Regions from separate parts of the Modestobacter sp. NPDC049651 genome, predicted to be linked through region 1. Evidence: predicted binding sites of a transcription regulator. Region 1 holds the regulator's gene; each other region holds the start of a gene.
The links. The regulator LexA, encoded in region 1, represses DNA repair genes until DNA is damaged. The targets are predictions, from matches to a motif close to TCGAACANNTGTTCGA.
Positions count from the first base shown of each region.

Region 1 (7,786 bases):
GAGGAGTGGGCCTCCTTGATCGCCTGCTTCGGCGACTCCTTCTCGACGGCCTTCGGGGCCTCGGCCGGCGCCTCGGTGGGCACCGAGCCGCGCAGCGCCTCGACGTCCACCTCGTCGTCCTCGACGACCTCGGCGGTGTTGGCCGAGGTGCCGTAGCTGCCCGCGACCTGGGCCGCCCGCTCCTCGGCGCTGAAGATGCCGAGGGTCGCGCGGGTGTCGACGGGCAGGTGGTCGAGCGCCAGGCGACGGAAGATGTAGTCCATCACCGACTGGGCGATCCGGATGTCCGGGTCGTCGGTCATGCCGGCCGGCTCGAAGCGCATGTTGGTGAACTTCTGGATGTAGGTCTCCAGCGGCACACCGTGCTGCAGCGCGATCGAGATGCCGATCGAGAAGGCGTCCATGACACCGGCCAGGGTCGAGCCCTGCTTGCCGAGCTTCAGGAAGACCTCACCGAGGCTGCCGTCCTCGTACATGCCGGCGGTCATGTAGCCCTCGGCACCGGCGACGCTGAACGAGGTGGTCATGCTCGTGCGCTTCTTCGGCAGCCGCTTGCGCACCGGGTGCGCCAGGGCGGGAGCCGCCTCGGCGATCGCGGTCTCGACCGGGGCCTCGGCCTTCTTGGCCTTGGCGTCGGACAGCGGCTGGCCGACCTTGCAGTTGTCGCGGTAGATGGCCAGCGCCTTGATGCCCATCTTCCAGCCCTGGAAGTAGATGTCCTCGACCTCTTCGACGGTCGCCGTCTCCGGCATGTTGACCGTCTTGGAGATCGCGCCGGAGATGAACGGCTGCACCGCGGCCATCATCCGGACGTGGCCCATCGGGGAGATGGCCCGCTCGCCCATGGCGCAGTCGAAGACCTCGTAGTGCTCGGGACGCAGGCTCGGGGCGTCGACCACGTGGCCGTGCTCGGCGATGTACTCGACGATCGCCTCGATCTGCTCCTCCTGGTAGCCCAGGCTGCGGAGCGCGCGCGGCACGGTCTGGTTGACGATCTGCATGGAGCCGCCGCCGACCAGCTTCTTGAACTTGACCAGCGAGAAGTCCGGCTCGATGCCGGTCGTGTCGCAGTCCATCATGAAGCCGATGGTCCCGGTGGGGGCCAGCACGGAGGCCTGCGCGTTGCGCCAGCCGTTCTCCGCGCCGATCTCCAGGCCCAGCTGCCACTGCTCGGTGGCGGCCTTGAGCACGTCGGCGTCGTCGGCGCCGACCGGGCGGACGGCGTCGTTGGCGGCGGCGTGCTTGCGCATGACCCGGGCGTGGGCGTCGGCGTTGCGGGCGAAGCCCTCGTAGGCGCCGACGATGCCGGCCAGCTCGGCGGAGCGCCGGTAGGCGGTGCCGGTCATCAGCGAGGTGATCGCCGCGGCCAGCGTCTGGCCGCCCCGCGAGTCGTAGGCGTGGCCGGTGGCCATCAGCAGGGCGCCGAGGTTGGCGTAGCCGATGCCCAGCTGCCGGTAGGCGCGGGTGGTGTCGCCGATCGGGTCGGTCGGGAAGTCGGCGAAGCAGATCGAGATGTCCATCGCGGTGATGACCAGCTCGACGGCCTTCACGAAGTTCTTGGCGTCGAACCGGCCGTCGTCCTTGAGGAACTTCATGAGGTTCAGCGACGCCAGGTTGCACGAGCTGTTGTCCAGGCTCATGTACTCCGAGCAAGGGTTGGACGCGTTGATCCGCCCGGTCTCGGGGTTCGTGTGCCAGTCGTTGATCGTGTCGTCGTACTGGATGCCCGGGTCGGCGCACTCCCAGGCGGCCTGGGTGACCTTGCGGAACAGCTCACGGGCGTCGACGGTCTCGATCACCGAGCCGTCGAGGCGGGCGCGCAGGCCGAACTCGGTGCCCTCCTCGACCGCGCGCATGAACTCGTCGTTCACGCGGACCGAGTTGTTGGCGTTCTGGTACTGGACGCTGGTGATGTCCTTGCCGCCCAGGTCCATGTCGAACCCGGCGTCGCGCAGCGCGCGGATCTTGTTCTCCTCGCGCGCCTTGGTCTCGATGAACTCCTCGATGTCCGGGTGGTCGATGTCGAGGACGACCATCTTGGCCGCGCGGCGGGTGGCGCCACCGGACTTGATGGTCCCGGCGGAGGCGTCGGCACCGCGCATGAAGGAGACCGGGCCGGAGGCGGTGCCACCGGAGCCGCGGAGCAGCTCCTTGGAGGAGCGGATGCGGGAGAGGTTCAGGCCGGCGCCCGAGCCGCCCTTGAAGATCAGGCCCTCTTCGCGGTACCAGTTCAGGATCGAGTCCATCGAGTCGTCGACGGCGAGGATGAAGCAGGCGCTGACCTGCTGCGGCGACGCGGTGCCGACGTTGAACCAGACGGGCGAGTTGAAGCTGAAGTACTGGTGCAGCAGCATCCAGGTCAGCTCCTGCTCGAACACCTCGGCGTCGCCCTCGGAGGCGAAGTAGCCGTTCTCGCGCCCGGCCTCGCCGTAGGTGAGCACCACCCGGTCGATGAGCTGCCGCAGGCTGGTCTCGCGCTGCGGGGTGCCGACCGCGCCACGGAAGTACTTCGTGGTGACGATGTTGGTGGCGTTGATGCTCCACTCGGCGGGGAACTCCACACCGCGCTGCTCGAAGTTGATCGAGCCGTCCCGCCAGTTGGTCATGACGACGTCGCGGCGCTCCCAGACGACCTCGTCGTACGGGTGCACCCCGGCGGTCGTGAAGACGCGCTTGACCTTCAGGCCCTTCCCCCGGGCAGGCGCCTTGCCGCCGCGACGCGCACGGGTGGCGGTGAGACGGTCTTCGGTCTCGGTCATGAGTGGTGGATCTCCCTCGTGGGCTGCAGCGGGGGAAGCGCCGCGGTGGGTGTGCCTGACTGGTGTAGCGGGTGGTGCTGACAGTTCTGCGGTGCTGGCGTGCTGGTGCTGCGGATCAGGGGGAGGCGGCGCTGCCTCCGGAGGCGGACGGGTTCCGCCCCCCTCCCCGCCGGCGCGGGGCCGGCACGTCGGGCTGCATGCCCGGCAGCGGCGGGGTGCCGGCGGTGAGGTGCCGGGCCCGCAGCTCGCTGATCTCCTTCTCGAAGTCCTCGATGGAGTCGAAGGCGCGGTAGACGCTCGCGAAGCGCAGGTAGGCGACCTCGTCGAGCTCGCGCAGCGGCCGCAGGATCGCCAGCCCGACCTCGTGGGCGGGCACCTCGGCGGCGCCGCTGGCCCGGATGGCGTCCTCGACCTGCTGGGCCAGCTGCTGGAGCTGGTCCTCCTCGACCGGCCGGCCCTGGCAGGCGCGGCGCACGCCGGCCACCACCTTGGAGCGGTTGAACGGCTCGGTCACCCCGCTGCGCTTGACGACGGCGAGCACGGCCTCCTCGACCGTGGTGAACCGGCGGCCGCAGCCGGGGCACGACCGGCGCCGGCGTGTGGTGGCGCCGTCGTCGATCTCCCGGGAGTCGACGACGCGGCTGTCCGGGTTGTGGCAGAAGGGGCAGCGCACGCCGAGCTCCTCTCGTCAGGGTGTCGCGCCCGCCTGCCGAGGACCCCGGGGAGGGCGGACGACGGTGGGCCGGCGGACCGCTCCTGTGGACTGCCCCGGGGACATCCGGTGGATGCGGCGGGGAGAACGTGTGGAGCGGGTGTGGATGTCTTACAGCCGTGTAAGCACTAGATGTTGTGGTGGAACCGTAAGCGAACCCCCATAGAGGGTGCAAGCCCGACGCGGCGTGTCCTGTTCCACTGGTGCACGACCGACCCGCGGGCCCCCACCGGCCCCACCCGTCGCGCCGCAACAGGCAGGTGCTGACGAGCCGTCAGGGCCCCGCTCGGCAGGACTCGCACACGCACTCGGAGAACGACAGGCGAGCACGCGACGCCGACCGCAGGGGGCGGACCGGAGCGGCGGGTGGGGTTCCCGGGCGGTGGTGGCACGCCCGGTGGTCGAGCGACCGGGGTCAGGGCAGGCGGAGGACCTGACCGGCCTGCACCTGACCGCCGGTCAGGTGGTTGAGGCCGGCGATCGCGTCGACCACCGAGCGGCGCTCCTCGTGCGGGGCGACGTCGCCGGCGATCGACCACAACGTGTCGCCCGGCTCCACGACGACGGTGGCGGAGCCGGCCAGGCGGAGCCCGCCGTCGCCCTCGCCCAGCAGCATGCCCGCGGCCACGGCGGCGATCGCCAGGCCGATGACGACCAGCAACGTGCCGAGCACGCGCCGACCCCGCCGGGTCAGCCGCAGCGGCGCGGGCGCACCGACGGCCCACTCCCCCGGCGCGCCGGCGACGACCGGGCGGCGCCCCCCGCGGACCGCACGCCCGCCCGGCACCGCGTCGGCGCCGACGCGACGCCGGCCCGGACGGGCGGCGCCGCGGCGACCGGCCGGGCCCACCGGCTGCGGACCGCGGCCGGCACCCGCCCCGGGGCGCCCGACCACCGACGGCCGGAGGGTGCGGCCGTCGGCCGGGCTCGTCGCGGTCTGCTGCACGCGGTGCTGCACGGTGGCCATCGCACGTACTCCTCGTCTCGGCTGGGTGCCGGGTTCCTGCTCGTCTCAGGACGCCCCTCCGACCGGCCGGTCAGCGGACCGAACCGACCCGGAAGTCGAACGCCTGTTCGAATCGAACGTCTGTGCGATGTCTACCGCAGGCCGCCGACAAAAACACCCCCGACACGGCAACGTCTTCGAACGTGTGTTTGAACGATCGGGCCGGGACCGCTACCGTGACCTCGACACCCGGGCGCCCCCGCCCGCGGCCGCTCGCGTCGGGCTCCGCTCCCGTCAGGCCGTGGCACGGGCGGCGACCGGAGCGGCGAGCAGGACCCGGGGCCGGCCGACGGGCCCGGGGACACGTGGTTGCGGGGGCCCGCAACCGGCGAGGAGGAGACATGGCCGTCGACAGCCGGACCCCAGGCGGCACCTCACGCCGACGCGCGGCGTCCCAGCCTGAGGGCGAAGCCACCACCGCGGGCGCTGCGGTGCGCGAGTTCCCCGACCGCGGCGAGGCCGGCGACGGGCTCACCCAGCGGCAGCGCCGGGTGCTCGAGGTCATCCGCGACTCGATCGAGCGCCGGGGCTACCCGCCCTCGGTCCGGGAGATCGGCGAGGCCGTCGGCCTGTCCTCGGCCTCCTCGGTCGCCCACCAGCTGTCGGTGCTGCAGCGCAAGGGCTGGCTGCGTCGCGACCCCAACCGCCCCCGGGCGCTCGACGTCCGGATGCCCGGTGACGGTTCCGGTGCCGCCGAGGCGTCCCCCACGGCGCTCGCCGCCGGCAGCCCGACCTCCGGGGTCGACGAGGCGCAGGCCCCCGCGCCCACCTACGTGCCGCTGGTCGGGCGGATCGCCGCCGGCGGGCCGGTGCTCGCCGAGCAGGCGGTCGAGGACGTCTTCCCGCTCCCCCGAGAGCTGGTCGGCGAGGGCACGCTGTTCATGCTCAAGGTCACCGGGGACTCGATGGTCGAGGCGGCGATCTGCGACGGCGACTGGGTCGTGGTGCGGCAGCAGCCCACCGCGGAGAACGGCGAGATCGTCGCGGCGATGATCGACGGCGAGGCCACCGTGAAGACCTACAAGCGGCGCGACGGCCACGTCTGGCTCATGCCGCACAACCCGGCCTACGAGCCGATCCCCGGTGACGACGCGACCGTGCTCGGCCGGGTCGTCACCGTCCTCCGCCGCGTCTGACGACGGATCCCGTCGCGGGGGCCCGCGCCCGTTCGGCGCGGGCCCCGGAGCGGAGACCCGCGAGGGTCAGGGCTCCGGAGCGGCCGTCCTCCGGCGACGGAGGCGGCTCCCCGCCCAGACCACCACCGCGGCGAGCACCGCGGCGATGACCGCGGCCGGCACCCACGGGGCCGGGTCCGAGGACGGGCTCTCCGCGGCCGCGCCCTTCGCCGCCGCCGACTGCCCCGCCGGCGGGGCGATCGGCGCCTGCGCCGGCAGCACGGTCACCGCGGCCGGCAGCCCCTCGCTGGAGACCACCAGGTCGCGGTTGTTCTCCCCGAAGGTGATCGCCTCACCCTGCGGCGAGTCCGGCAGCGCCACCCGGGTCGGGGTGCCCTGCAGTGCGCCGGCGACGTCCGAGCCCTCCAGCGGCCAGACGTAGGCGTCGGTGTACGTGCGCAGCGCGATGAGCGCCCCGTCGGCGGAGACCGCGCCGCCGGTCACCAGCAGCTGTCCGGCGCGGCCCACCGGGCCGCCGGGCGTGCCGGTGAGGGTGAACCCGAGGTCGGCGACCTTGCTCATCGGCACGGTGGCGCCGTCGGTGAGCGGGGCGTCGGGCCGGTAGACCGAGCTGGCGCCGAGCACCTCCTTGGTCACCAGGTACGGCGTGCCGTCAGGAGCGAGCAGCAGGGCCTCGGCGTCGTGCGGACCGTCGGGGTAGGTCATCCGGGTGACCGCGGTCGTGCCGTCGGGGTGCAGCGCGATCATGGCGACCGTCGCGCGCTGTGCCCGGTTGTCCCCGGCGTCCTCGATCCACACCGTGCCGTCGGCGGCGAGCGCCATGTCCTCGGGGTCGTAGGGGTCCACCTCGCCGGTCCTCACCTCGGCCACCTGGCACCGCTCGTCGAGCACGTACACCTCGACCCGGTCGCCGCCGTCGTCCATGGCGAGCAGGGCACTGCCGGCACCGGCCAGACCGGACAGCTCGGCCAGCCGGTCGTCGGTGATCTCGCACCGGGTGGTCGGGGCGCCGTAGGCGGCGGCGCTCTCCGCAGCGGCAGGCCCCAGCGGCAGCACGGCACCGGCGAGCGCCAGCGGCGCGCTCAGCAGGACGGCAGGACGCAGCCGCCGGACGGCGCGCGGACGCCGGCCGGCAGGGTCACTCGGGAGGGCGGCCTGCGCGCGCACGTACCCAGCGTGACAGCAGCACGTCGTCCAGTGCATGCACCACGCCCAGCAGCAGGATGCCGACGGCGGCCCCCACCACGGCGTCGGTGACCCAGTGGAAGTCGAGCACCACCATCGCCACGCCCGCGACCGCCGGTCCGACCACGCTGAGCACCCAGGCGATCCGCTGCACCCGGCCGGGCAGCTCGAACTGCACCGCCTGCCAGCGCGCGACGCCCCACATGAGCACCGCGTTGGCCACGTGCCCGGAGGGGTAGCTCTCGCCGCCCAGGTGGAAGAACGAGCCCGGGTAGCGGGGCGCGGTGCGGCCCATCCCCCACTTGAACGCGTAGACCACGGCGGTGAGGAGGGCCAGTGCGACCACGACCCGCACCAGCGGCAGCAGCGTCCGGCGGCGCCAGGCCAGCCAGCCGACCAGCCCGGCGAGCACCGCGAGGATGAAGCCGCGGCCACCGGCCTGGGTGAACACCCAGAACACGGGATAGACCGCCGAGTGCCGCAGGCCCCAGTCGTCGACGATCTCGGAGACCCGCAGGTCCATCCGCTCCAGCCGGCCCCGGCCCAGCAGGTCCAGGGTCACGCCCGCGGTGACGAGGGCCGCGAGGACGAGCAACCACCACGGCGGCCGCCCGACCCCGATCACCGGGTGCGGGCGGGACGCCGGCACCTCCCCGGCGGGCTCCACCGCCCGCCGCACCGCGCCGCTGGTCACAGGGGAACGGTACCGGGACCGTGACCTGCCCGTGACCCTGCCGGCGGCGGGGGCACCCGAACGGAGGCCGAACAGGTGCCGAACACGCCGGAGGGGCGGCGACCGGGTGGTCGCCGCCCCTCCGGGCGCAGGCAGGTCGCGGTCAGGCGACCGGCACGGTGAACGAGGTCAACGCGGCGGCCAGGCCGGCGTCGACCCGCGCGACCAGCCGGGTGCCGGCGGCCTCGTGCTGCTCGTCGAGCACCTCGCCGTCCCGGTGCACCCGGGCGACCAGGTCGCCCCGGTCGTAGGGCA
Region 1 is NZ_JBFAOG010000018.1:58,055-65,840, reverse strand. It holds gene AB0J00_RS19360 (vitamin B12-dependent ribonucleotide reductase) at 1-2,759, opposite strand, end outside; gene nrdR (transcriptional regulator NrdR) at 2,875-3,432, opposite strand; gene AB0J00_RS19350 (LysM peptidoglycan-binding domain-containing protein) at 3,887-4,438, opposite strand; gene lexA (transcriptional repressor LexA) at 4,909-5,613, shown strand; gene AB0J00_RS19340 (hypothetical protein) at 5,680-6,780, opposite strand; gene AB0J00_RS19335 (phosphatase PAP2 family protein) at 6,752-7,492, opposite strand; gene hflX (GTPase HflX) at 7,635-7,786, opposite strand, start outside.

Region 2 (7,786 bases), on a different contig from region 1:
GAGCGCAGCGCCGTCGAGCCCGGCGTGAAGTAGCCGGTGTGGCCGGTCGCCTCGCCGGTGGCCAGCCGCCGCGCGCCGAAGCCGGGGGAGACCGGGTCGGTGCCGTGGCCGAGGTCGCCCAGCGCCAGGTGCGGCACGCGGGCGATCCAGTCGCCCCGGGTGCGGGCCACCGAGACCCGGGCGCGGGTGTGCAGGGCGGCGACGTCGGCGGCGCGGGCGCCCGGGCTGCCCAGCAGCACCAGGTCGTCGGCCGGCAGCCGGTCGGCGGCCAGCGCGGCGACGACCGCGCCGTAGCTGTGCCCGACCACCGTCAGGTGCGGCGGTGCGCCGGGGCGGTCCCGCAGCCGAGCGACCTCCTCGACCAGCGCGGGCACCGCCGCGCGGGCGAGCCGGCCGGTGGCGGCGTCGCGGCCCAGCCCCTGCGGCGTCGGGTAGCCCACCCACAGCACCACGGCGGCGTCCGGCCCGGCCTCGGCCTGCAGGGCACGGGCCCAGCCGAGCGGCCGCCGCTCGGGGTGCGCCGGGTCGGCGAGGGTGCCCAGGTCGATGTCCGCCCCGGGCACCAGCACGGCGACCGACGCCGCGGTCGCCGGGTCGCCCACCGCCAGCACGGCGCGGCCCCGGCCGGTGCGCTCGCAGCCGAGCACCCGCAGGTCGTCACCCGTGGTGACCCGGGCGGTCAGCGACGCGGCGCAGGACGCGTCCAGCGGCACCGGGCCGACGGGTGGTGCGGCGGCCGGCTGGGCGGCCAGCACCAGCGCGCTGAGCAGCGAGGACGCCGTGGCCAGCAGGGCCAGCAGAGGGAAGCGCATGCCGATCGACCGTAGGCACGCCGCGGGGCCGGGTCGTCACGCTGCGGAGCCGATCCCGGCGCCACCCCCGGGGTGACGCGAGCCCGCTCGTCGCCCTGCGGGACCGGGCCGGTGCTACCGCGGTAGGGGGTCGGGATGCCCGCGCAGAGGGACGCGCACGGCCGGTCGCCGTCACTACCCTCGGCTCACCATGACGCCTCCCTCGCTGTCCGACCGGCTCCGCGCCGACGGGGCCGCCGTCGCCGCCGTCCTCGGGCACGCCGCGCTCGCCGCCGTCCGCCGGGAAGGGCCGGCCGCGCCGCCGTGGGCGGGCCGCCGCTGGCTCGTCCGGGTGCTGACCCTGCTCACCGGCGCCTTCGCCCTCGAGGTCGCGGCCGCCTCCGCCTCGACCGTCTACGACGGCAACGGCGTGGCGTACTTCTTCTGCCTGCTGCCCGCGGTGGTCGCGCTCGTGCTCGCCCCGCGCCGCCCGCTGGACGCCTGGCTGGTCGTCACCGGCGTCGTCGTGCTGCTGGAGGTCGCCGGCACGCCGATGCAGTGGATCTGGCTGCTCTGGATCCCCGCCCTGCTGCTGGCCGCCGCCGTCGCGCAGGGCCGCACGCTGCTCGGCATCGTCGTGGTCACCGGGGCCGGCTACGGCATCTGCCTCGGCGTGCAGCCGGACGCCGTCCAGGGCGGGTGGCACCTCGGGGCGGCCATCGTGCTGGCCATGGCCGTCGTCCTGGGCGCGGCGCTCGGCGGCCGGCAGCGGGCCCGCGCGGCGCTGCGCGGCGAGCAGGAACGGGCGTCCGACGCGCTCGCCCGGCAGGGCGCGCTGGCCGAGCGGGCCCGGATCGCCCGGGAGATGCACGACGTCGTCGCCCACCACATGTCGCTGATCGCGGTGCGCTGCGAGACCGCGCCGTACCGGCTGGCCGAGCTGCCGCCCGCGGTGCGCGGGGAGTTCGCCGAGGTGGCCTCGGCCGCGCGGCAGTCGCTGGCCGAGATGCAGGGCCTGCTCGGGGTGCTGCGCTCCGACGACGGCGCCGAGCGCGCGCCGCAGCCCGGGCTGGCCGACGTCGAGCAGCTGCTGCGCTCGGCCCGGGCGGCCGGCGCCGAGCTGCAGTGGGAGCTGATCGTCCCGGTGGTGCCCGAGGCGGTCGGGCTGTCGGCGTACCGGATCGTGCAGCAGGCGGTCGCGAACGCCGGCCAGCACGCCCCGGGCGCATGGGTGCGGGTGCGCGTCGAGTCCGTCGACGGCGTGCTGCGGATCGAGGTGGTCAACGGCCCCGGGACGACGACCGCCGCCGCGCCGGGCAGCGGCACCGGGCTCACCGGCATGCGCGAGCGGGCCGCCGTCCACGGCGGGGAGCTGACCGCCGGCCCGACCCCGGACGGCGGGTTCCAGCTCACCGCGGAGCTGCCGATCGGGGTGCTGGCGTGATCGGGGTGCTGGTCGTCGACGACCAGTCGATGGTGCGCGAGGGCTTCGCCGCGCTGCTCGGCGCCCAGCCGGACATCGAGGTGCTCGGCACCGCCGGCGACGGCGCGGAGGCGCTCGCCCTGGCCGGTTCGCTCACCGGTGCCGGGCGGCCGCCGGACGTCGTCCTGATGGACGTGCGGATGCCCCGGCTCGACGGCATCGAGGCCACCCGCGAGCTGCTCGGCCGCAGCCCCGCACCGAAGGTGCTGGTGCTGACCACGTTCGACCTCGACGACCACATCTACGCGGCGCTGCAGGCCGGCGCGAGCGGGTTCCTGCTCAAGCACGCGCCGGCGGCGGAGCTGCTGCACGCGGTGCGGGTCGTTGCGGCCGGCGACGCGCTGCTCGCACCGGAGATCACCCGGCGGCTCATCTCGCACTTCCTCCAGACCGGCCCGTCGCGGCCGGCCGACGACGACCGCCCGGCCGTGCTCGCGGCGCTCACCCCGCGGGAGACCGAGGTGCTGCGGCTGGTCGCCCGCGGGCTGTCGAACCGGGAGATCGCCGACGAGCTGTTCGTCGTCGAGCAGACCGCGAAGACGCACGTGTCGCGGGTGTTCGCCAAGCTCGGGCTGCGCGACCGGGCCCAGGCGGTGGTGCTCGCGTACGAGACGGGCCTGGTGCGGCCGGGGGCTTGACCCTCCCCCTGGGGGAGGTCCGACGGTCGGTGCATGACCGAGAACCTCGTCGCCCCGCCGGCCGTCGTCGGCGACTTCCTGACCGCCTCCACCGCCCGCGACGTCGACCGGGCGCTGGCCGCGTTGACCCCGGACGCCGTCGTCGTCGACGACGGTTCCACCCACCGCGGCACCGACGAGATCGCCGACTGGCTGCGCCGGGCGGCGTCGGAGTACCGGTACTCGTCGACGCTCACCGGCGTCGAGCGGGTGGACGACGAGCACTGGGTGACCACCCACCACCTGGAGGGCGACTTCCCCGGCGGCGTGGTCGACCTGCGCTACCGCTTCACCCTCTCCGGCGACCGCGTCGCGGAGGTGGTCATCGCGCCGTGAGCCCTGGCGTGCGACCGCCCTTCCCGGTTGGTGGCGACAAACCGGGAAGGGGTGGTCGATTGGCCGGTTGACCTGGGGATTCGCCTGGTCTGGGTGGTCGTCATCGGGTAGACTCCGTACACACGTTCGAAGCGGTCGGGAGGTGTCGTGAGCGGATTGCAGTCGGCTCTCGACGAGCTCGCGGCCGAGGACGTCGAGAGCATGGCGGACGCCGAGACGCTGGATTCGGTGGCGGGGCTGATCGCAGCCCGCAACCGGCTGGATGCGCAGATCACCCGCCGGGTGAGGCACGGTCAGCTCATCCAGTCCGCGGAGCGTGATGGCTTGAAGTCGATGCGGTCGTGGTTGATCGGACACCAGCGCCTGTCGGCGTGGGACGCATCGAGGCTGATGCGGGCCGGCCGCACGCTGCCGCACTTCCCGTTGGTCGCGGTCGGGTTCGCGGACGGGTCGATCACTGCCGCGCAGGTGGATGTGATCGCCGATGCGGTGGGTCCAAGGGAGATCGCGGCCGCTGCGGAGCAGGGGATCGACCTGGCCGCGTTCGACGAGGACTGGGCGCGGGTGGCGCGGGAGTCGTCCTATGACGCGCTGAAGGTCGCGGTGCAGGCGTTCCAGGCCGCGCTCGATCCCGATGGCCCGGAGCCGGACCCGACCGAGCTGCGCAGCCTGAGGATCGTCAAGCACGCCGACGGGTCGACCACCGGCCGCTGGGACCTGGACGCCGTCGCGAGCGAGAAGGTGCAGGCGGCGATCGAGTCGCAGGTCCAGGCCGACCGGCCGAAGGGTGACACCCGGACCCGCGCGCAGCAGAACGCGGATGCGTTCGTGCAGATCGCCGACAACCAGCTCGCCGCGGGCAACCTGCCGGTCCTGCGGAGCGAGAAGCCGCACGTCGTCCTCCAGATCAAGCTCGAGGATCTCATCGATCCCGCGACCGGCGCGCAGACCGCGAGCATGGGGTTGGGGGCGCAGATCTCCGCGGCGAGAGCTCGCTGGCTGGCCTGCGACGCGGTGGTATCCCGCGTGATCATGGGCCCGGACGGTGTTCCGCTGGACTACGGCCGCAAGCACCGCATCGTCCCGGCCAGCCTGAGACGGGCGGTGGTGGCGCGGGACAAGACGTGCGTGTTCGCCGGCTGCGGGGCACCGCACTGGTGGGCCGACGTCCACCACCTGGTGCACTGGATCAACGGCGGCGAGACCTCACTCAAGAACTCAGCGTTGTTGTGCGAACGGCACCACACGAAGGTGCACCACGGGTTCCGGGTCGAGCGAGATCCCGGCGGGCGATGGCGCACCTACCGCCCCGACGGCACCGAGATCCTCATCGGACCCCTCATCAGCTGACGCGCGTACACCGGCGCCTTCGCGCCGGCCGCGGTTGCCATGTGCAGTGTCCCAGGCGCGCCCCGAGCGAGGCGGCACGCTGCGCTGGAGCGGTGCCGCGCCGATAGCTTGAGCTCGTGACCACGGAGGTCGTTCGTCTCGGGGCTTCGTGCGACCTGGTGTCCGAGGAGCCTGCCACCCACGAGCGGTCGTTCTGCGTCGGCGAGTTCGCCGTCCTCTCGGACGGCCGTCGGATCGAGATCCACGCTTCCGGTCGACAGGGAGGCGATCCTGGCGCGTCTGGCGCGCGCGCAGCAGGACCAGCTGGTCGTCACCGTCCGACGCTGGATACCGGAGGCCGATCGACTGGAGGGTTTCGTGGTCGGCGTCGGCGAGAAGTGGGTAGCGCTCCAGCGTCTGTCCGACCGAATCGTGTTCGACGGCTGGCACCTGATCCGTGTGAAGGACATCCAAGCTGTCTCCACGATCCCGACCCTGATTGCTTCGAGATCAGAGCGCTGAAGGTCCGAGCACTGTGGCCGCCTTCTCACCGGAACTGGACCTGGCTGATGTCGCCAGCGTCGTCGGGTCGGCGTCAGCTGTGACAGCCATGGTGTCAGTGTTCGACGAGTTCGCGCGGCCGGACGTGTGCTGGATCGGCACGGTCTCCATGGACGAGTCCACGCTCCGCTTGCTCGAGGTCAACACGCGGGGAGGTTGGGCGCGCAAGCCGCGCACCTTCGACGCAACCGACGTCACCCGTATCGACTTCGGCGGTGGCTACGAGGAGGCGCTTCGCCTCGTTGCTGGTGCCCCACCAGCCGGGTAGGCCTTCAGGGGCTCAGGACGGCTGCCGCTGGCCGCCATCGGGTGGCGGGTCGATGGCGGCTTGCAGGAGAAGATCTCGCGCGTGCGTGAGGGCGTCGTCCTGGCGCTCGCTCCCAGTCATCAGCTCCGCTGCAGCCTGCATGGCGCGTGGACCGACGTTGGTGGCGCGAAGGCGGATCACGGCGTCCTCGTCGTTGAACCCCCGGCCGATGAGCCAGTGGGCCAGTACGGCGATCGAGGTCACGGGGTGCCGCTCGAAGTCCAGGTCGTCGACCGACCCGGAACGCATCGACGTCTCATCGTGATCGCGCTGCACCCACCGGAACTCAGGACCCACTTCGTGACAGGCGGTGTCCCGAGGGTCGGGCAGACCGTGTTCCCGGAGGCGGCTTCAGGGACGCCTGTCGTCTTCCGAACGCTGCCAGGGCCAGCGGAGTCGCCGCCCACGGTGGGGCGGTCGGCTGAACAGCGGTTCGTCATCCGGGAGGTCGGCCACCCGTAGGCCGACGTCGGCCAGCTCCGCTCCGTACTGGACCCGGTCGAACCGCAACGGCGCACACAGCGAGTCGATGGGCTCAGGGCCGCTGATGTTCCCCTGGTCCCACCGGAAGTCCGACCACGTCACCTCGGTCGCGCCCACGTGCAGCGCGGCAGTGACGGCACCGCACTCCAACTCGCCGCACGAGCCGCAGACGAGCAGGGGGATGCGGCCCGCGTCCAGGTAGGGCGCGGGACGTCGCCCCAGGAGGGTCTCGACGGCTCCCGAGATGTCCGCCCAGACGGAGCGGTTCAGTGCCGTGACGAGGTTCCTGTCGACGTGCGCCAGGTTCGAGAAGGAGACGCCGTCGACGAGGAAGTCCAGGAAGTACGACCGGGGGTGACGGACCACCCTGCCGTCCCTGACGTCGTGCGTGTGGACTGCCGGCTGAAGGCCCAGCGTCAGCAGCTCCGAGGTCACGGCTGCAGTATCGGCACAGTCGTGCGTCCCGTGATGGGCCGCCCACGGACAAGCTGACGCGAGATGCAGCGTCCCCTCACTGCCGGTCGGCAGTTCCCCGCTCTCGCCGCCTTCGACGTACGTTCAACGCATCAGGCGGTGACCAGGCCGGACGGTGCGGTGCGGAGCCGGCCGGCTGCGGTGGCCGCGGCCAGCGACACCTCCAGCACCGCCGACTGCGCGGCCGTCCGCCGCCGGAAGCCGAACACCTCCAGCGTCGCGGCGAACAGCTCGTCGCGCGGCATCCCCGCCGACGCCCGGCACAGCGCCACCATCGCGTTGCCGATCTCCTCCGGCGCGATCTGCTCCAGCGGCCGCTCGGCGCCCGGGTCGCGGCGGAACCCCGTCCACGTCGTCCGGTCCAGCAGCTCGGGCCACACGAAGTCACCGGACCGCGTCCAGCCGGGCAGCAGCTCGGCCAGCGCGTCGCGCCGCTTCTCCACCACCCGGCTCAGCCCGAACGCCCCCGCGGTCAGCCGGCACAGCCGGTCCACGTGCACCGGCCCCTCCGCGTCGACCCCGGCGAGCATCACCTTCCGCACCTTCTCCGCCGCACGCGGGTCGGCCAGCCGGTCCAGCAGCTCCCGCGAGCCGGCCGCCTTCGGCGCCCACGCCGCGAACGGCTCCTCGCCGTCCAGCACCAGCTCCCGCACCTCCGCGACGTCCGGTTTCGGCGCCGGAACCGGGACGGGGGTGGGTGTCGGGGCCGGGGGAGCAACGGTGGCGGGGACGTGCGTGGCAGCCACCAGCCGGTCGACGACCGCGCCCGCGTCGGCCAGCCACTCCGGCAGCCACACCCGCTCCACCGCCGGCCAGCGCAGCATCCCGCCGAGCACCTCCACCGGCAGCCCGTCGCGGTCGCCGACCGTGCGCCGCCGCGCCCACGCCGGCCCGTCGAGCAGCACCGCCAGCACCGGTGCCTCCGGCGCATCGGGCAGCGCGACCGAGAGGTCGACCTTGAAGTCGGACAGCCCGACGTCGGTCCGGACGACGAAGCCGCGGGCCCGCAGCGCCGCCGCCACCTCCTCCCGGTGCCGGTCGGGCACCGCGGCGAACCGCGAGTCCCGCGGCAGCGCGTCGGTGCCGAACGCCGCCATGTCCAGGTAGGACCGCAGGTGCTTGATGCCCACCGACGACGTCTCCTCGGCGCGCAGCATCGCCGGGTCGAACGAGCTGAACACCACGACCTGCCGCCGCGCCCGGGTGACCGCCACGTTCAGCCGCCGCTCACCCCCGGCCTTGTTCAGCGGGCCGAAGTTCAGCGGCAGCTGGCCGCGCTCGTTGACGCCGAACGCGGTGGAGAACAGCACCACGTCCCGCTCGTCGCCCTGCACGTTCTCCAGGT
Region 2 is NZ_JBFAOG010000001.1:555,343-563,128, reverse strand. It holds gene AB0J00_RS02835 (alpha/beta hydrolase) at 1-812, opposite strand, end outside; gene AB0J00_RS02830 (histidine kinase) at 1,003-2,235, shown strand; gene AB0J00_RS02825 (response regulator transcription factor) at 2,232-2,912, shown strand; gene AB0J00_RS02820 (nuclear transport factor 2 family protein) at 2,946-3,287, shown strand; gene AB0J00_RS02815 (DUF222 domain-containing protein) at 3,435-4,637, shown strand; gene AB0J00_RS02810 (hypothetical protein) at 5,152-5,445, shown strand; gene AB0J00_RS02805 (hypothetical protein) at 5,458-5,733, opposite strand; gene AB0J00_RS02800 (hypothetical protein) at 5,836-6,402, opposite strand; gene AB0J00_RS02795 (DUF3320 domain-containing protein) at 6,534-7,786, opposite strand, start outside.
Region 2: a site for LexA is predicted at 3,402-3,417, ahead of AB0J00_RS02815 (DUF222 domain-containing protein). Genes of this name have one in related genera too.

Region 3 (7,786 bases), on a different contig from region 1:
CCCGGTGGCGGAGGAGGTCCTCGACTTCTCCGGCGGGCTGGCCGACCTGCGCGCCGGCGTGCTGCGGCACACCACCGCGGCGTTCGCCGAGGACCCGCTGCGGGTGCTGCGCGGCGCGCAGTTCGCGGCCCGCTTCGGCTTCCGGTTCGCCCCGGAGACCGCCGCGCTGTGCCGGTCGCTGGCGCCGGCGTATCGCGAGCTCCCGACCGAACGGGTGTGGGGCGAGTGGCGGAAGATCGGCGAGAAGGGGGTGCACGTCGGCGCTGCGCTCGCCGCGCTGGACGACGCCGGGTGGCTGGGCCACTTCCCCCAGCTGGCGCGGCTGGCCGGCGTTCCCCAGGACCCGCGCTGGCACCCCGAGGGTGACGTCCTGACCCACAGCGGGCTGGCGGCCGACGCCGCCGCCCGGCTCGCCGACGCAGCAGGGATGACCGGCGACGACCGCACCGTCGTCGTCCTCGGGGCACTGGTGCACGACGTCGGCAAGGCCTCCCACACGCAGGTGCGAGCGGACGGGCGGATCACCTCGTACGGGCACGCCGGGGCCGGGGTGTCGCCGGCGGAGGAGTTCCTGTCCGGGATCGGTGCGCCACCGGGCCTGATCGCCCGCATCACGCCGATCGTGCGGGAGCACATGGTGGCCACCGGGGTCGAGGGGCGGCCGCGGGCCGCGGTCGTGCGCCGGCTCGCCCGGCGGCTGGCGCCAGCGACGATCGGCGAGTGGTCGCTGGTGTGCGGCGGCGACCACGCCGGCCGGGGCGCGGGGTCCGGGCCGAACCCGACGATCGGCTGGGCCGAGGTGGCCGAGGAGGTCGGGGTCGCGGAGCGCCCCGGGAAGCTGCTGCTGCGCGGGACGGACCTCATGGCGCTCGGCCACTCCCCCGGACCGCAGTACGCGCCGGTGATGACCGCGGCTCTGGACGCCCAGGACGACGGTGCCTTCACCGACCACGCCGGCGCGGTGGAGTGGCTGGCCATGGCTGCCGCCGACGGGCGGCTGGACGCATGGCTCGCGCAAGGGCCCACCGACCGGGCACTGCCCGGCGGCGCACCTACTGGATGAGCGGTCCGATGAGGATCTCGGTGTCGTCGGGGCGGTAGGTGTGCCATCGGCCGCCGGGATCTCGCTCGACCCGGAAGCCGTGGTGGACCTTGGTGTGGTGCCGTTCGCACAACAGTGCGCTGTTGGCCAGTGACGTCTCGCCGCCGTTGATCCAGTGCACGAGGTGGTGGACATCGGCCCACCAGTGCGGTGCCCCGCAGCCGGCGAACACGCAGTTCTTGTCCCGGGCGACGACGGCTCTCCGCAAGCCCGCCGGGACGATCCGGTGCTTGCGCCCGTAGTCCAACGGGGTGCCGTCCGGGCCCATCACCACCCGGGAGACCACCGCATCGCAGGCCAGCCAGCGGGCCCGGGCTGCCGAGACCTGCGCCCCGAAACCCATGGTCGCCGTCTGGGCGCCGGTCGACGAATCGATCAGGTCCTCCAACTGCACCTGGACGACGACGTGCGGCTTCTCCCCACGCAGCACCGGCAACTGACCCGACGCGAGCTGGTTGTCGGCGATCTGCACCAGCGCATCGGCCTGCTGCTGCACGCGGGTGCGGGTGTCACCCTTCGGGCGGTCGGCCTGCACCTGCGACTCGATCGCAGCCTGCACCTTCTCGCTGGCCACCGCGTCCAGGTCCCACCGGCCGGTCGTGCTGCCATCGGCGTGCTTGACGATCCGCAACGACCGCGCCTCGGTCGGATCAGGCTCCGGCCCGTCCGGGTCCAACGCAGCCTCGAACGCCTGCACCGCGACCTTCAGCGCGTCATGGGAGGACTCCCGAGCCACCCGCGCCCAGTCTTCGTCGAAGGCGGCCAGGTCGATGCCCTGCGCCGCGGCAGCGGCGATCTCCTTCGGGCCGACCGCCTCGGCGATCACGTCCACCTGCGCCGCCGTGATCTCACCCGCCGCAAAGCCCGCTGCGACCAGCGGGAAGGACGGCAGCGTGCGCCCGGCCCGCACCACCTTCGACGCGTCGTTCGCCCACACCCGCTGGTGCCCGACCAGCCACGACCGCATCGACGTCAGCCCATCCCGCTCCGGCGCCTGGATGCACTCGGCGTGGCGCACCCGGCGGGCGATCTGCGCGTCCAACCGGTTCCGCGCCGCGATCAACTCCCCCACCGAGTCCAGGGACTGCGCGTCGGTCAATGCCTCGACGTCCTCGGCCGCGAGCTCGTCGAGCGCCGACTGCAATCCGCTCACGACACCTCCCGACCGCTTCGAACGTGTGTGCGAAGTCTACCGGACGACGACCACCCCGACCAGGTGAATCCCCAGGTCAACAGGCCGATCAGTGGGTGGTGGCGGAAACCGTGCAGACAGCGTCGAGTGGGCAGTTGCCGTCGGCGACACGGGCAGACGCGCCGCCACGGGCGACCACAACTGCCCACTCGACGAACCGCCGCCACGGCTCAGCACGCCGTCTCCAGCGGTAGCCCTGCGTAGTTCTCCGCCAGCATGCGGGCCGCGGCGGGCGAGCTGACGACCATCTCCAGCTCGGCCGCCTGCCGGCGGAGGTCGAAGTCCGGGACGTCGGAGAACCGGTGCAGCATCGAGGTCATCCACCAGGAGAAGTGCTGGGCCCGCCACACCCGCCCGAGCGCGGTGGCCGTGTACGACTCGACCAGGCGGGGGTCGCGGTCGATGAGGAAGGCGCCCAGCGCCCGGTCGAGGACGTAGACGTCGGCCATGGCGAGGTTGAGGCCCTTCGCGCCGGTGGGCGGCACGGTGTGCGCGGCGTCCCCGGCCAGGAACAGCCGCCCGTGCTGCATCGGCTCGCAGACGAAGCTGCGGAACTGCAGGACGTCCTTCTGGAAGATCCGCCCGGTGGGCACCTCGATGCCCGCCTCGGTGACCCGGGCCTGCAGCTCCTCCCAGATCCGGTCGTCGGGCCAGTCGTCGACCGACGTCGTGGGGTCGCACTGGAAGTAGAGCCGCTGCACGCTCGGCGACCGGGTGGAGATGAGCGCGAACCCGCGCTCGGACCGCGCGTAGACCAGCCCCTCGGCCGCCGCGGGCGCCTCCGCCAGGATGCCGAACCAGGCGAACGGGTACTGCCGGAAGTAGTCGGCCCGCACGCTGCCCTCGGGGATGCACCAGCGGGTGGTCGTCCGCGAGCCGTCGCAGCCGACGACGACGTCGCACTCCAGCCGCACCCGGCGCCCGGCCTCGGTGAACCCGACCACGGGCCGGTCGCTCTCGACGTCCTCGACCGTGGTGCCGGTGATGCCGAGGCGCAGGTCCCCGCCGTCGGCGAGCCGTCGGGCGATGAGGTCCTTGAGCACCTCGTGCTGCGCGTAGACGGTCACCGTGCGGCCACCAGTGAGCTCGGCCATGTCGATCTGGCGCAGCGCGCCGCCGAACGCGAAGTTGATCCGGTCGTGCGGCGCCCCCTCCCGGGCCAGCCGTTCCCCCAGGCCGGTCTGCCGGAGCAGGTCGACCGTCGGCTGCTCGAGCACGCCGGCCTTGATCGTCGCCTCGATCTCCTGGCGGGTGCGCAGGTCGAGCACGACGGAGTCGATGCCGCGCAGGTGGAGCAGGTGGGACAGCATGAGGCCGGCGGGGCCGGCGCCGATGATCGCGACCTGGGTACGCATGACTGATCTCCTCGGGAGGACGTGCCGACGGCACCGCGGGCGCAGGCGCGCCGGCGATGGGGAGGGAACGGCGGACCTGGGTCCGCACGGGAGGGAGGAGCACTGCTCCTCGGGAGCCGCGAGAGGGCTCCGCTCCGGGTCCGTCAGCGGACCCGGGGACTCAGCGGCGGGACGCCACCGGGCGTACGGCAGCGCCGTACGCCCCGGGTACCGGTACCGCGGCCGGCCGGCACGCCATGACGGGGCCCGCGATGTGGCGGGCTCCTGCGTCGTGGCGGGCGGGCATGCCGTTGATCATCGAGGCCGGGACGGGGAGCCGCGAGCGGCATTCCGGACGGCGGAACGCCCGGCCCGGGCCGGCGATGTCGAGAACCGCGAGCCGGTTCCGTCCCTGGGGTGTCCGCGGCCACGATGGGCCGCACCCCACCGAGGAGACGACACGATGGCCAAGTACCTGATGCTCAAGCACTACCGCAGCACGGAGAAGTCGCTGGACTGCGCGCCGATGGACCAGTGGACGCCGGAGGAGGTGTCGGCGCACATCCGGTACATGCAGGACTTCGCCGCGAAGCTGACCGGGACCGGCGAGTTCGTGGGCGCCGAGGGGCTCTCCCCCGACGGCCTGTGGGTCCGGTTCGACGGGGAGGGCCGGCCGCCGGTCACCGACGGTCCGTTCGCCGAGACCAAGGACCTCATCGCCGGCTGGATGCTGGTCGACGTCGACAGCCAGGAGCGCGCGATCGAGCTGGCCGGCGAGCTGTCCGCGGCGCCCGGACCCGACGGTCGGCCGATCCGCGAGTGGCTGGAGCTGCGGCAGGTCATGGGCGCCCCGCCCACCGTCACGGAGTGAGCTCTCCCGTGGACGACGTCCTGGTGCGCAGCCTCGTGCCCGGGGTGCTCGGCGTCCTCGTCCGCCGCGGAGCCGACTTCGCGGCGGCCGAGGACGCCGTCCAGGACGCCCTGGTCGAGGCGCTGCGCAGCTGGCCGGCCGATCCGCCGAGGGACCCGAAGGGCTGGCTGGTGACCGTGGCGTGGCGCCGGTTCCTGGACGCGACCCGGTCCGACGCCGCCCGCCGCCGGCGCGAGGAGGTGGTCGACGAGGAGCCGCCGCCCGGGCCGGCGCCGTCGGCCGACGACACACTGCACCTGTACTTCCTGTGCGCGCACCCGTCGTTGACGCCGGCGTCGGCGGTGGCGCTCACGCTGCGGGCGGTCGGCGGGCTGACCACCCGGCAGATCGCGGCCGCCCACCTGGTGCCCGAGGCGACGATGGCGCAGCGGATCAGCCGGGCCAAGCGCACCCTCGCCGGCGTCCGGTTCGACTCCCCCGGCGACGTCGCGACCGTGCTGCGGGTGCTGTACCTGGTCTTCAACGAGGGGTACTCCGGCGACGTCGACCTGGCGGCCGAGGCGGTACGGCTGACCCGGCAGCTCGCGGCGGCCGTCGACCACCCGGAGGTGGCCGGGCTGCTGGCGCTGATGCTGCTGCACTCCGCCCGCCGCGCGGCACGGACGGCGGACGACGGCAGCCTGGTGCCGCTCGCCGAGCAGGACCGCGCCCGGTGGGACACCGCTCTGATCAGCGAGGGCGTCGACGTCCTGCAGCGCGCGCTGTCACGCGACCGGCTGGGCGAGTTCCAGGCGCAGGCGGCGATCGCGGCGCTGCACGCCGACGCCCGGACCGCCGCGGAGACCGACTGGGTGCAGATCGTCGAGTGGTACGACGAGCTGCTGCGGCTGACCGGCAGCCCCGTGGTGCGGCTCAACCGCGCGGTCGCCGTCGGCGAGGCCGACGGTGCGCGGGCCGGCCTGGCGGCGCTGGCGGAGGTGGACGCGTCGGTCCCCCGCCGCACGGCGGTCGAGGCGCACCTGCGGGAGAAGGACGGCGACCTGGCCGCGGCCGCGCGGCTCTACGTCGCGGCGGCCGCCCAGGCACCCAACACCGCCGAGCGCGACCACCTCACCCGGCAGGCCGCCCGGCTCAACTGCCGCTGAGGCACCGGGCCAGGCCCGGGGCCCGCACGATCAGGGGTTGCCGCCCATGCGGTCGGTGAGGAGGTCCACGTCGATGCCGACCCTCTGGAAGGCCAGGGCGGCCTCCTCGAACGGCACCGGGAACGGCAGCGCGAGCAGCTGCCGCTCCTGCGCCGGCGTGAGGCGCAACAGCGGCAGCAGCTCCTCGACGTGCCGGCGGGTGACCTGCTGCTCGGACAGGTAGCTCATGACGGCTCCGATCTCGGGGGCCAGCGCGGACCGGACCAGACTGCACGCGCAGCGGTGCTCGCGTCAGCGGTCCGGCGGCCGATGCCGGTGCCGGTGCCGGTGCTGGTGCCGGTGTCGACGGCGTCCCGGCAGCCGCCCGGCCGGGCCGGACCGACCGGCGGTCCCCCCTGCGTCGTGCCAGGGTGGCGGCGTGGCTCGCGTGCTGACGGTGTCCGGACCGCTCGACTTCGCCGCGATCCGGGCGGAGGCGGGCGTTCCGGAGGAGTTCCCGCCGGAGGTGCTCGCCGAGGCCGACCGGGTCGCCGCCGACCCGCCGCTCCCCGAGCTGGACCGGACCGACCTGCCCCTGGTGACGATCGACCCACCCGGCGCCCGCGACCTGGACCAGGCCGTCCACCTGGCGCGCACCGCAGGCGGCTACCAGGTGTCCTACGCGATCGCCGACGTCGGCGCCTACGTGCCGCTGGGCAGCGCGATCGACGCCGAGGCCCGCCGCCGCGGCCAGACCGTCTACTGCCCGGACGGGCGGACGCCGCTGCACCCGCCGCAGCTGTCCGAGGGAGCGGCCAGCCTGCTGCCCGGCCAGCTCCGGCCGGCGGCGCTGTGGACCATCGACCTGGACGCCGACGGCGAGGTGACCGCCGTCGACCTGCGCCGGGCCCGGGTCCGGAGCCGCGCCCAGCTGGACTACGGGTCGGTGGGGGCGCAGGTGCCGCGGGAGCTGGCGCTGCTGCCCGAGATCGGCCGGCTGCTGCAGGCCCGCGCCCGTGACCGCGGCGCGATCGAGCTGGGCACGCCGTCGCAGGAGGTGGAGCCCGGGCCCGACGGCGGGTGGGCGGTGGTCTTCCGCGGCCAGTCCGACGTCGAGGGGTGGAACGCGCAGATCTCGTTGCTCACCGGGCGGTGCGCGGCCGGGCTGATGCTCGACGGTGGGGTCGGGATCTTGCGCACGCTGCCGCCGGCCGACCCGGCCGCGGTCGCCGCACTCCGCCGGCTGGCCCCCGGCCTCGGGGTGGACTGGCCGGACGGTGCGGGCCCCGGCGACGTGATCGCCACGTTGGACCCGGCACAGCCCCGGCACGCCGCCTTCCTGGACGCAGCCGCGTCGCTGCTGCGCGGCGCGGCGTACACCGCCTTCGACGGCCGGCCACCCGCCGAGACCGGGCACGGCGGGGTCGGGGCGCCGTACGCGCACGTGACCGCGCCGCTGCGCCGGCTGGTCGACCGGTTCGGCACCGAGGTCTGCCTCGCCCTCGCCGCCGGCGCGGAGCCGGCGCCGGAGCTGCGGGCCGCGCTGCCGGACCTCCCCGGCCTGATGGCGGCGTCGGACCGGCGCACGCGGGACGTCGAGCGCGCCGTCGTCGACCTGGTCGAGGCCACCGTGCTGGCCGGCCGGGTCGGTGAGGTGTTCGACGCCGTCGTGCTCGACGCGGAGGAGCACCGGTGCACCGTGGTGCTCAGCGACCTGGCCGTGCAGGCGCGCTGCGACGTCGCGCTGCCCCCGGGCGAGCGGGTCCGGGTGCGGTTGACCGTCGCCGACCCGGCCACCCGCACGGTGCGGTTCACGGCGGCCGCGGTCTGAACCGCCCCTTCGGAACGAGTCAGGCCGCCCTCCGGGTGGAGGACGGCCTGGTCGATCGGGGTGGAGCTGAGGGGACTCGAACCCCTGACCCCCACACTGCCAGTGTGGTGCGCTACCAGCTGCGCCACAGCCCCTTGGTGCCGACCCGGTCTGGTGTGTCCGAGCCGTTGAGAACAATACATCCCCCGGGACGGCACCCGGTGAGGGGGTCCCCCACCGGGTGCCGTGTCGTCACCGGCCCGCGCCGAACCGCTGGTCGAGGGCCAGGTTGAGCGTCACGACGTCCACCCACGGCGCCCCGATGAAGCCCAGGTCGCGGCCGTGCGTCGCGT
Region 3 is NZ_JBFAOG010000005.1:183,903-191,688, forward strand. It holds gene AB0J00_RS09880 (HD domain-containing protein) at 1-1,063, shown strand, start outside; gene AB0J00_RS09885 (DUF222 domain-containing protein) at 1,053-2,255, opposite strand; gene AB0J00_RS09890 (4-hydroxybenzoate 3-monooxygenase) at 2,465-3,649, opposite strand; gene AB0J00_RS09895 (YciI family protein) at 4,092-4,499, shown strand; gene AB0J00_RS09900 (DUF6596 domain-containing protein) at 4,496-5,644, shown strand; gene AB0J00_RS09905 (hypothetical protein) at 5,675-5,872, opposite strand; gene AB0J00_RS09910 (RNB domain-containing ribonuclease) at 6,063-7,454, shown strand; tRNA gene AB0J00_RS09915 (tRNA-Ala) at 7,516-7,588, opposite strand; gene kdpC (potassium-transporting ATPase subunit KdpC) at 7,686-7,786, opposite strand, start outside.
Region 3: a site for LexA is predicted at 2,273-2,288, ahead of AB0J00_RS09885 (DUF222 domain-containing protein). Genes of this name have one in related genera too.

Region 4 (7,786 bases), on a different contig from region 1:
GGTGCCGGCGAGCGAGCCGAGCCAGGTGACCGACCCGCCCGCGAGGGTCGTGCGGCCGGCCTGCTCCAGCCAGGTGGAGGTCGCCGTCCGGAAGCGGTTGGTGAAGAAGACGACCGACGCGACGCCGGCGGCCTCGACCGCGGCGACCACCCGGTCGGCGGCCTCGGTCGACAGCGCGACCGGCTTCTCCAGCAGGAGGTGCTTGCCGGCGGCGGCGATCCGCTCGGCCAGCGGGGCCTGGACGTCCGGGGGCAGCGAGAAGCTGACCGCGTCGACGTCGGGGAGCAGCGCGTCGAGGTCGTCGGTGCCGGGGACGTCGAACTCGGCGCCGGCCGCCTTCGCCTTGGCGAGGTCGCGGCCCCAGACGGCGACGAGCTCGGCGTCCGGGTGGTCGGCGAGGGAGGTGGCATGGACGGTGCGCGCCCAGTGGCTGGTGCCCAGGACGGCGAACCGCACGCTCAGACCTTCCCGAACTGGCGGTCCCCGGCGTCCCCGAGGCCCGGGACGATGTAGGCGTGCTCGTTGAGCCGCTCGTCGACGCTGGCGGTGAACACCCGCAGCGGGAGGCCGCTCTCCTCGAGGCGCTTGATGCCCTCGGGGGCGGCGAGCGCGCAGAGCACGGTGATCGAGGTGGCACCGCGGTCGGTGAGCAGCGTGCAGCAGTGCACCAGGGAGCCGCCGGTGGCGAGCATCGGGTCGAGCACGAAGACCTCGCGGTCGACCAGGGACGCCGGCAGCGAGGCCATGTAGGCCTCCGGCTGGAAGGTGACCTCGTTGCGGGCCAGGCCGACGAAGCCCATCTGCGACTCGGGCAGCAGGCTGTGCGCGGTGTCGGCCATGCCGAGGCCGGCGCGCAGCACCGGCACGATCAGCGGCGGGGCGGCCAACCGGTAGCCGGTGGTCTCGACGACCGGGGTGGTGATGGGCTCCTCGGCCAGCTCGAGGTCACGGGTGGCCTCGTAGACCAGGAACTCGGTCAGGTCGTGCAGGGCCGCCCGGAAGGTGGCGTTGTCGCTGCGCTCGTCGCGCATCCGGGACAGGCGGGCACGGGCGAGCGGGTGGTCGACGACGGTCAGCTGCACGGCTGACACGGTAACGGCCCCGCTGGTCAGCCGTGCCGCCGCGGCTGCCGCCAGCCCCCGGAACGGCGGCGCCTGCTCACCACTCGATCTGCGCCGGGTCGTCCCAACCCACCGTGGGCCCGTTGCCGGAGACGATCTCGTGCCACGCCCCGTCGTCACCCCGCTGGAAGTACGTGAAGTCGTCGTAGCCGGGCCCGAGGCGCACGACCACCTCTGCACGGTCGTCGACGACCGTCACCGACTCGATCCGCGCACCAGCCGCCGGCGACCACTCGGCCAGCGCGAGCCGCTCGAGCTCCGACCGGTCGCGGGCGTCCGTCATGGCGCCCAGCATCGCAGCGCTCAGGTGACCAGGGGTCCGATGAGGATCTCGGTGCCGTCGGGCCGGAACGTCCGCCATCGCCCGTCCGGTTGTCGCTCGACCCGGAACCCGTGGTGGACCTTGGTGTGGTGCCGCTCGCACAACAGTGCCGAGTTCTCGAGGCTGGTCTCACCGCCGTTGATCCAGTGCACCAGGTGGTGCACATCGGCCCACCAGTGCGGTGCCCCGCAGCCGGCGAACACGCAGTTCTTGTCCCGGGCGACGACGGCTCTCCGCAAGCCCGCCGGGACGATCCGGTGCTTTCGCCCGTAGTCCAGCGGCATCCCGTCCGGACCCATCACCACCCGGGAGACCACCGCGTCGCAGGCCAGCCAGCGGGCCCGAGCTGCCGAGATCTGCGCCCCGAAACCCATGGTCGCGGTCTGGGAGCCGGTGGCCGGGTCGACGAGGTCCTCCAGCTTGATCTGCAGCACCACGTGCGGCTTCTCGCTCCGCAGGACCGGCAGCTGCCCACTGGCGAGCTGGTTGTCCGCGATCTGCACCAACGCGTCCGCCTGCTGCTGCGCCCGATTACGGGTGTCGCCCTTGGGCCGGTCGGCCTGCACCTGCGACTCCAGCGCGGCCTGCACCTTCTCGCTGGCCACCGCGTCCAGGTCCCACCTGCCGGTCGTGCTGCCATCGGCGTGCTTGACGATCCGCAGGCTCCGACAGTCGGCCGGATCGGGCTCGGGACCATCGGGGTCCAGCGCGGCCTCGAATGCCTGCACCGCGATCTTCAACGCCTCGTGGGACGACTCGCGCGCCACCCGCGCCCAGTCCTCGTCGAAGGCGGACAGGTCGATGCCCTGCGCCGCAGCGGCGGCGATCTCCTTCGGTCCCACCGCGTCGGCGATCACGTCCACCTGCGCCGCGCTGATCGAACCCTCGGCGAACCCGGCCGCCACCAGCGGGAAGGACGGCAGCGTCCGACCGGCCCGGGTCAGCTTTGACGCGTCGTTCGCCGACACCCGCTGGTGCCCGACCAGCCACGACCGCATCGACGTCAGCCCATCGAGTTCAGGCGCCTGCGTGGTCTCCGCGTGCCGCGCGGTGCGGGTCAGCTCGGCCGCGACCATGTTCCCCGCCGCCACGAGCAGGGCCGTCCGGTCCAGGGCCTCCCCGTCGGTCAGCTCGTGCAGGTCCTGCTCCGAGAGGTCGCGCAGCAACGCCAGCAGTGCGTGCACGACACCTCCCGGTCTCTTCGAACGTGTGTACGAAGTATACCGGAGAACGATCACCCGGACCAGACGAATCCCCAGCTCAACCGGCCAGTCCGTGGTCGTTGGCGGAGAACCGCACGGGCAGGGTCGAGTGGGCAGTTGCGGTCGGCGACACGGGCGGACGCGCCGCGCCGGGCGACCACGACTGCCCACTCGGCACGTCACCGGACGGCGACCGACGACCAGCCCTCGACGTCCTCCGGACGGCGGGGCGCGGGCCCCACGTAGGCCGCCGCCGGCCGGATGATCCGCCCCTGCCGCTTCTGCTCCAGCACGTGCGCCGACCACCCCGCCGTCCGGGCGCAGGTGAACATGGCCGGCATCATCGCGACCGGCACCTCCGCGAGGTCGAGGACGACGGCCGCCCAGAACTCGACGTTCGTCTCGATCGCGCGGTCGGGCCGCCGCGACCGGAGCTCGGCGAGGGCGGCCTGCTCGAGCTCCGCGGCCACCTCGAACCGCACGGCGCCGAGCTCCTGGCAGGTGCGGCGGAGCACCCGGGCGCGGGGGTCCTCGGCGCGGTAGACGCGGTGGCCGAAGCCCATCAGCCGCTCCCCGGCGTCCAGCACCCGGCGCACCGTGCCGGCGGCGTCCCCGGTCCGCTCGACCTCCTCGATCATCGGCAGCACCCGGGCCGGCGCCCCGCCGTGCAGCGGCCCGGACATCGCGCCCACGGCCCCGGAGAGCGCGGCGGCGGCGTCCGCACCGGTGGAGGCGATCACCCGGGCGGTGAACGTCGAGGCGTTGAGCCCGTGCTCGGCGGCCGACGTCCAGTAGGCGTCGAGCGCGGCGACGTGCCGGGGGTCCGGCTCGCCGCGCCAGCGGCGCAGGAACCGCTCGACGACGGTCGCCCCCTCGTCGACGACCCGCTCGGGCACCGCCGGCAGCTCCGCGCCGCGCGCCGACCGGGCGACGAACGACAGCGCGGTCACCGAGGCGCGGGCCAGGTCGTCCCGCGCCCGCTCGTCGGTGGAGTCGAACAGCGGCGGCATCCCCCAGCGCGGGGCGAGCGTCGCCAGCGCGGCCTGCACGTCGGCGCGGACGTCGCCGGTCCGCACCGGGACGACGACCGGCTCGGCCGGCGGCAGCCCGGCACCGAACCGGCCGTCGACGAGCAGCCCCCACACGTCGCCGAAGGTCACCCGGCCGACCAGGTCCTCGACGTCGACCCCGCGGTAGCGCAGCGCCCCACCCGCGCGGTCGGGCTCGGCGATCTCGGTCTCGGCGGCGACGACGCCCTCCAGGCCGGGGCGGAACTCGGTGCTCATGTGGTCCTCCTGTGCTCGCGCGACCGGGGCGGTCGCGCCCTGCGCGGGACCCTCGTCAGCGCCCGGACGGCGGGCAACGTTGACCGGGTCAATGCATCCGGCAGGCTCGGGGCGTGACGGCGACCCCTCGACGGCTGACCACCCTGCAGGTGGCCGAGCGGCTGGGCGTCGACCGGACGACCGTCTACGCCTACGTCTCCCGCGGTCTCCTGCACTCGGTGCGCGAGGGCCGCACGAGCACGTTCGACCCGGACGAGGTCGACCGGCTGCGCACCCAGGGCCTGCTCGCGCGGCGGCCCACCTCGTCGACGGCCGTCGTCCGGACGGCGATCACCGGCATCGGCCAGGACTGGCTCGCCTACCGCGGCGTCGACGTCACCGGGCTGCTCGACCCGCCGCACGTCGAGGCGACCGCCACCTGGCTGTGGGAGTCCGTCTGGGACCCCACCGAGCGGCTGACCGGTGACCCCGGCGCCCTGCAGGCAGCCCGGCGCGCGGTGGCCGCGCTGCCCCGGACGTCCGGGGTGCACGCCCGGGCGGTGACCGCGGTCCTCGCCGCGGGCGCGGCGCTCGAGGGCGGCGACGGCGACCGGCACGAGCGGGCGCTGGCGATGGGCCCCACGCTCGTGCGGGCCGTCGCGCTCGCCGCCGCGGCCCCGGACGCCGAGGTCGACGGGGACGCCGCCCAGCCGGTGGCCCTGCTGCTCGGGCGGACGCTGTGCGGTGCCGACCCGGGGCCGGACGTCACGGCCGCCCTCGCGGCCGCGCTGGTGCTGCTGGCCGACCACGACCTCGCCGCCAGCACGCTGGCCGTGCGGGTGGCCGCATCGACCGGCGCCGGCCCCGAGCTGGCGGTGGCCGCGGGGCTCGGCGCCCTGGCGGGCCCGCTGCACGGCAGCTCCGGTCGGGCCGCCCTCGCGCTGCTGGACGCCCCGGACCCGGCGCAGGCGCTCGCCGCCGCGGCGGCGCGCGGCCACGTGCCCGGCTTCGGCCACCTGCTCTACCGCCGCGACCCGCGCGCCGTCCTGCTGCTGCGGCAGGTCGAGGCGACCGGCGGCAGCCCGCCCACCCTCGCGGCCACCCGCCGGCTGACCGCGACCGCGGACCGGCTGGGCCTGCCCGGCGCCAACGTCGACCTCGCGCTGGCCGCCCTCACCCGCGCCTTCGCGCTCCCGGACCGGACGCCCGCCGCCGTGCACGCCGTCGCCCGCACGGCCGGCTGGATCGCCCACTACCTGGAGGAGGTCGACGAGCGCGGCCTGCGCTTCCGCCCGCGGTCGGTCTACGAGGGCCCGCCCCGCGGCCGCCTCCTGCCCGGGCGGACGCCGCGCTGACGCTCAGCCGGGCAGGCCCTCCCGGGCGGCCGCGGAGGCCATGCCCAGCCAGGTGTGCCGGTTCCCTGCCCAGCACCAGCCCACCTTGGCCGCGTTCCGCCGCGCGGCGCCGTCCCGGCCGGTGCCGTTGCTGATCCACACCGCGGGCGTGCGCGCGTCGAGCGCACCGCTGGGCCGGCGGGCCCGCGAGCCGATCGTCATGAAGCAGTGGTTGCGCGCCAGCGCCTCCGGCCGGTGCAGCAGCCACTGCACGCCCTCCCCCACCGTCATCGGCGTGCGGCCGGCGGCGGTGAGCGCCGGCAGCGCCTCGTCGGGGCTCCAGTTGGCCATCGCGTCGCCGCGGTCGACCTCGCGCAGCAGGTAGACCGGCGCGGGCGGCAGCTCGACGACGGGCGCGAAGTCGTCGACGTCGGCCATGTCCACCACGAGGAAGCCGGGCCGGCCCTCCCAGCGCAGCAGCGGCACGAGCGCCGACGCGGGCAGGCAGTCGGGGTGGACGACGAGCAGGCCGTCGCCGGCCCGCGCGGCGGCGGCGCTGAACACCGCGGCCGGCAGGCCGGTCAGCGCCGGGACGCCGAGGTCGACCAGGCGCTGCGCCTGCTCGGCGGGCGGGGGCAGGGCGGGCAGCACGGCGGGGCTGGACGGGGCGGGCATCGACGACCTCCATGGTCCGCGAGCGACCCGGGCTCAACGGGCCCGGCCGGCCGCGGGTTCCCGCCCCGGCCCGGGACGTCGGAGGGGTCGGGGATGATGGTCGGCATGACCCACGTGCTCGACCCCGAGGCGCTGTCCCGCGAGGGCCGGCCGCTCCCCGAGCCGCTCGCGCCGTTCGCCGACGTGACCCGCTCGAACGAGGCGTTCCGCGCGTTCCTGCACGGGCTGCCCGGCGTCGACCAGGTCGGCGCCCAGCAGCGCGTCGCCGTCCTCGGCACCCGCTCGATCAAGACGACGTCGAAGGCCTGGGCGATCGACACCGCCATCTCGATGGTCGACCTGACCACCCTCGAGGGCGCCGACACCCCCGGCAAGGTGCGCAGCCTGGCCGCCAAGGCCCGCCGCCCTGACCCGACCGACCCGGCGTGCCCGGCGGTCGCCGCGGTCTGCGTGTACGGCGACCTGGCCGGCGTGGCCAGCCAGGAGCTGCACGGCACCGGCATCCACACCGCAGCCGTCGCCACCGCCTTCCCCAGCGGGCGCGCCAGCCGCCGGGTGAAGATCGCCGACGTCGAGGACGCGGTCGCGGGCGGCGCCGACGAGATCGACATGGTCATCGACCGCGGTGCGTTCCTCGCCGGGCGCTACCTCGACGTCTACGAGGAGATCGTCGCGGTGAAGGCGGCCTGCGGGCCGGCCCACCTCAAGGTGATCCTGGAGACCGGCGAGCTGGTCACGCTGGACAACGTCCGCCGGGCGAGCTGGCTGGCGATGCTGGCCGGCGGCGACTTCATCAAGACCTCCACCGGCAAGACCTCCCCCGCCGCGACCCTGCCGGTCTGCCTGGTGATGCTCGAGGCGGTCCGCGACTTCCGCGCCGCCACCGGCCGCCAGGTCGGCGTCAAGCCCGCCGGCGGCATCCGGACGACGAAGGACGCCGTCAAGCACCTGGTGCTGGTCAACGAGACCGCCGGTGCCGACTGGCTGTCCCCGGACTGGTTCCGCTTCGGCGCCTCCAGCCTCCTCAACGACCTGCTCCAGCAGCGCCAGAAGCTCCGCACCGGCCACTACTCCGGCCCCGACCACGTGAGCGTGGACTGATGACCTCACCCGCCCGTCCCGCCCCCGGCGTCTTCGAGTACGCCCCCGCGCCCGAGTCGCGGTCGATCGTCGACCTCCGGCCCAGCTACGGGCTGTTCGTCGACGGCGAGTTCACCGACGGCACCGGCACGACGATGAAGACCGTCAACCCGGCCACCGAGGAGGTGCTCAGCGAGGTCGCCGTGGGCAGCGACGAGGACGTCGACCGCGCCGTCCGCGCCGCCCGCCGGGCGTTCACCCGCGTGTGGGGCCCGATGCGCCCGGCCGACCGCGGCAAGTACCTGTTCCGCATCGCCCGGCTGCTGCAGGAGCGGGCGCGGGAGTTCGCCGTCCTGGAGTCGCTGGACAACGGCAAGCCGATCCGGGAGAGCCGGGACGTCGACGTCCCGCTGGCCGCGGCGCACTTCTTCTACCACGCGGGCTGGGCCGACAAGCTCGGCTACGCGGGCCTCGGTCCGGCCCCGCGCCCGCTGGGCGTGGCCGGGCAGGTGATCCCGTGGAACTTCCCGCTGCTCATGCTGGCGTGGAAGATCGCCCCGGCGCTGGCCGCCGGCAACACCGTGGTGCTCAAGCCCGCGGAGACCACGCCGCTGACCGCGCTGCTGTTCGCCGAGGTCTGCCAGCAGGCCGACCTGCCGCCGGGCGTGGTCAACATCGTGACCGGCGCCGGGGGCACCGGCCGGGCCGTGGTCGCGCACCCCGACGTCGACAAGGTCGCCTTCACCGGCTCGACCGACGTCGGCCGGGAGATCGCCCGGGCGGTGGC
Region 4 is NZ_JBFAOG010000002.1:91,539-99,324, reverse strand. It holds gene AB0J00_RS03840 (Gfo/Idh/MocA family oxidoreductase) at 1-456, opposite strand, end outside; gene upp (uracil phosphoribosyltransferase) at 459-1,082, opposite strand; gene AB0J00_RS03830 (hypothetical protein) at 1,159-1,404, opposite strand; gene AB0J00_RS03825 (DUF222 domain-containing protein) at 1,425-2,627, opposite strand; gene AB0J00_RS03820 (citrate synthase 2) at 2,825-3,931, opposite strand; gene AB0J00_RS03815 (citrate synthase) at 4,045-5,265, shown strand; gene AB0J00_RS03810 (DUF5701 family protein) at 5,269-5,919, opposite strand; gene deoC (deoxyribose-phosphate aldolase) at 6,025-7,020, shown strand; gene AB0J00_RS03800 (aldehyde dehydrogenase family protein) at 7,020-7,786, shown strand, end outside.
Region 4: a site for LexA is predicted at 2,645-2,660, ahead of AB0J00_RS03825 (DUF222 domain-containing protein). Genes of this name have one in related genera too.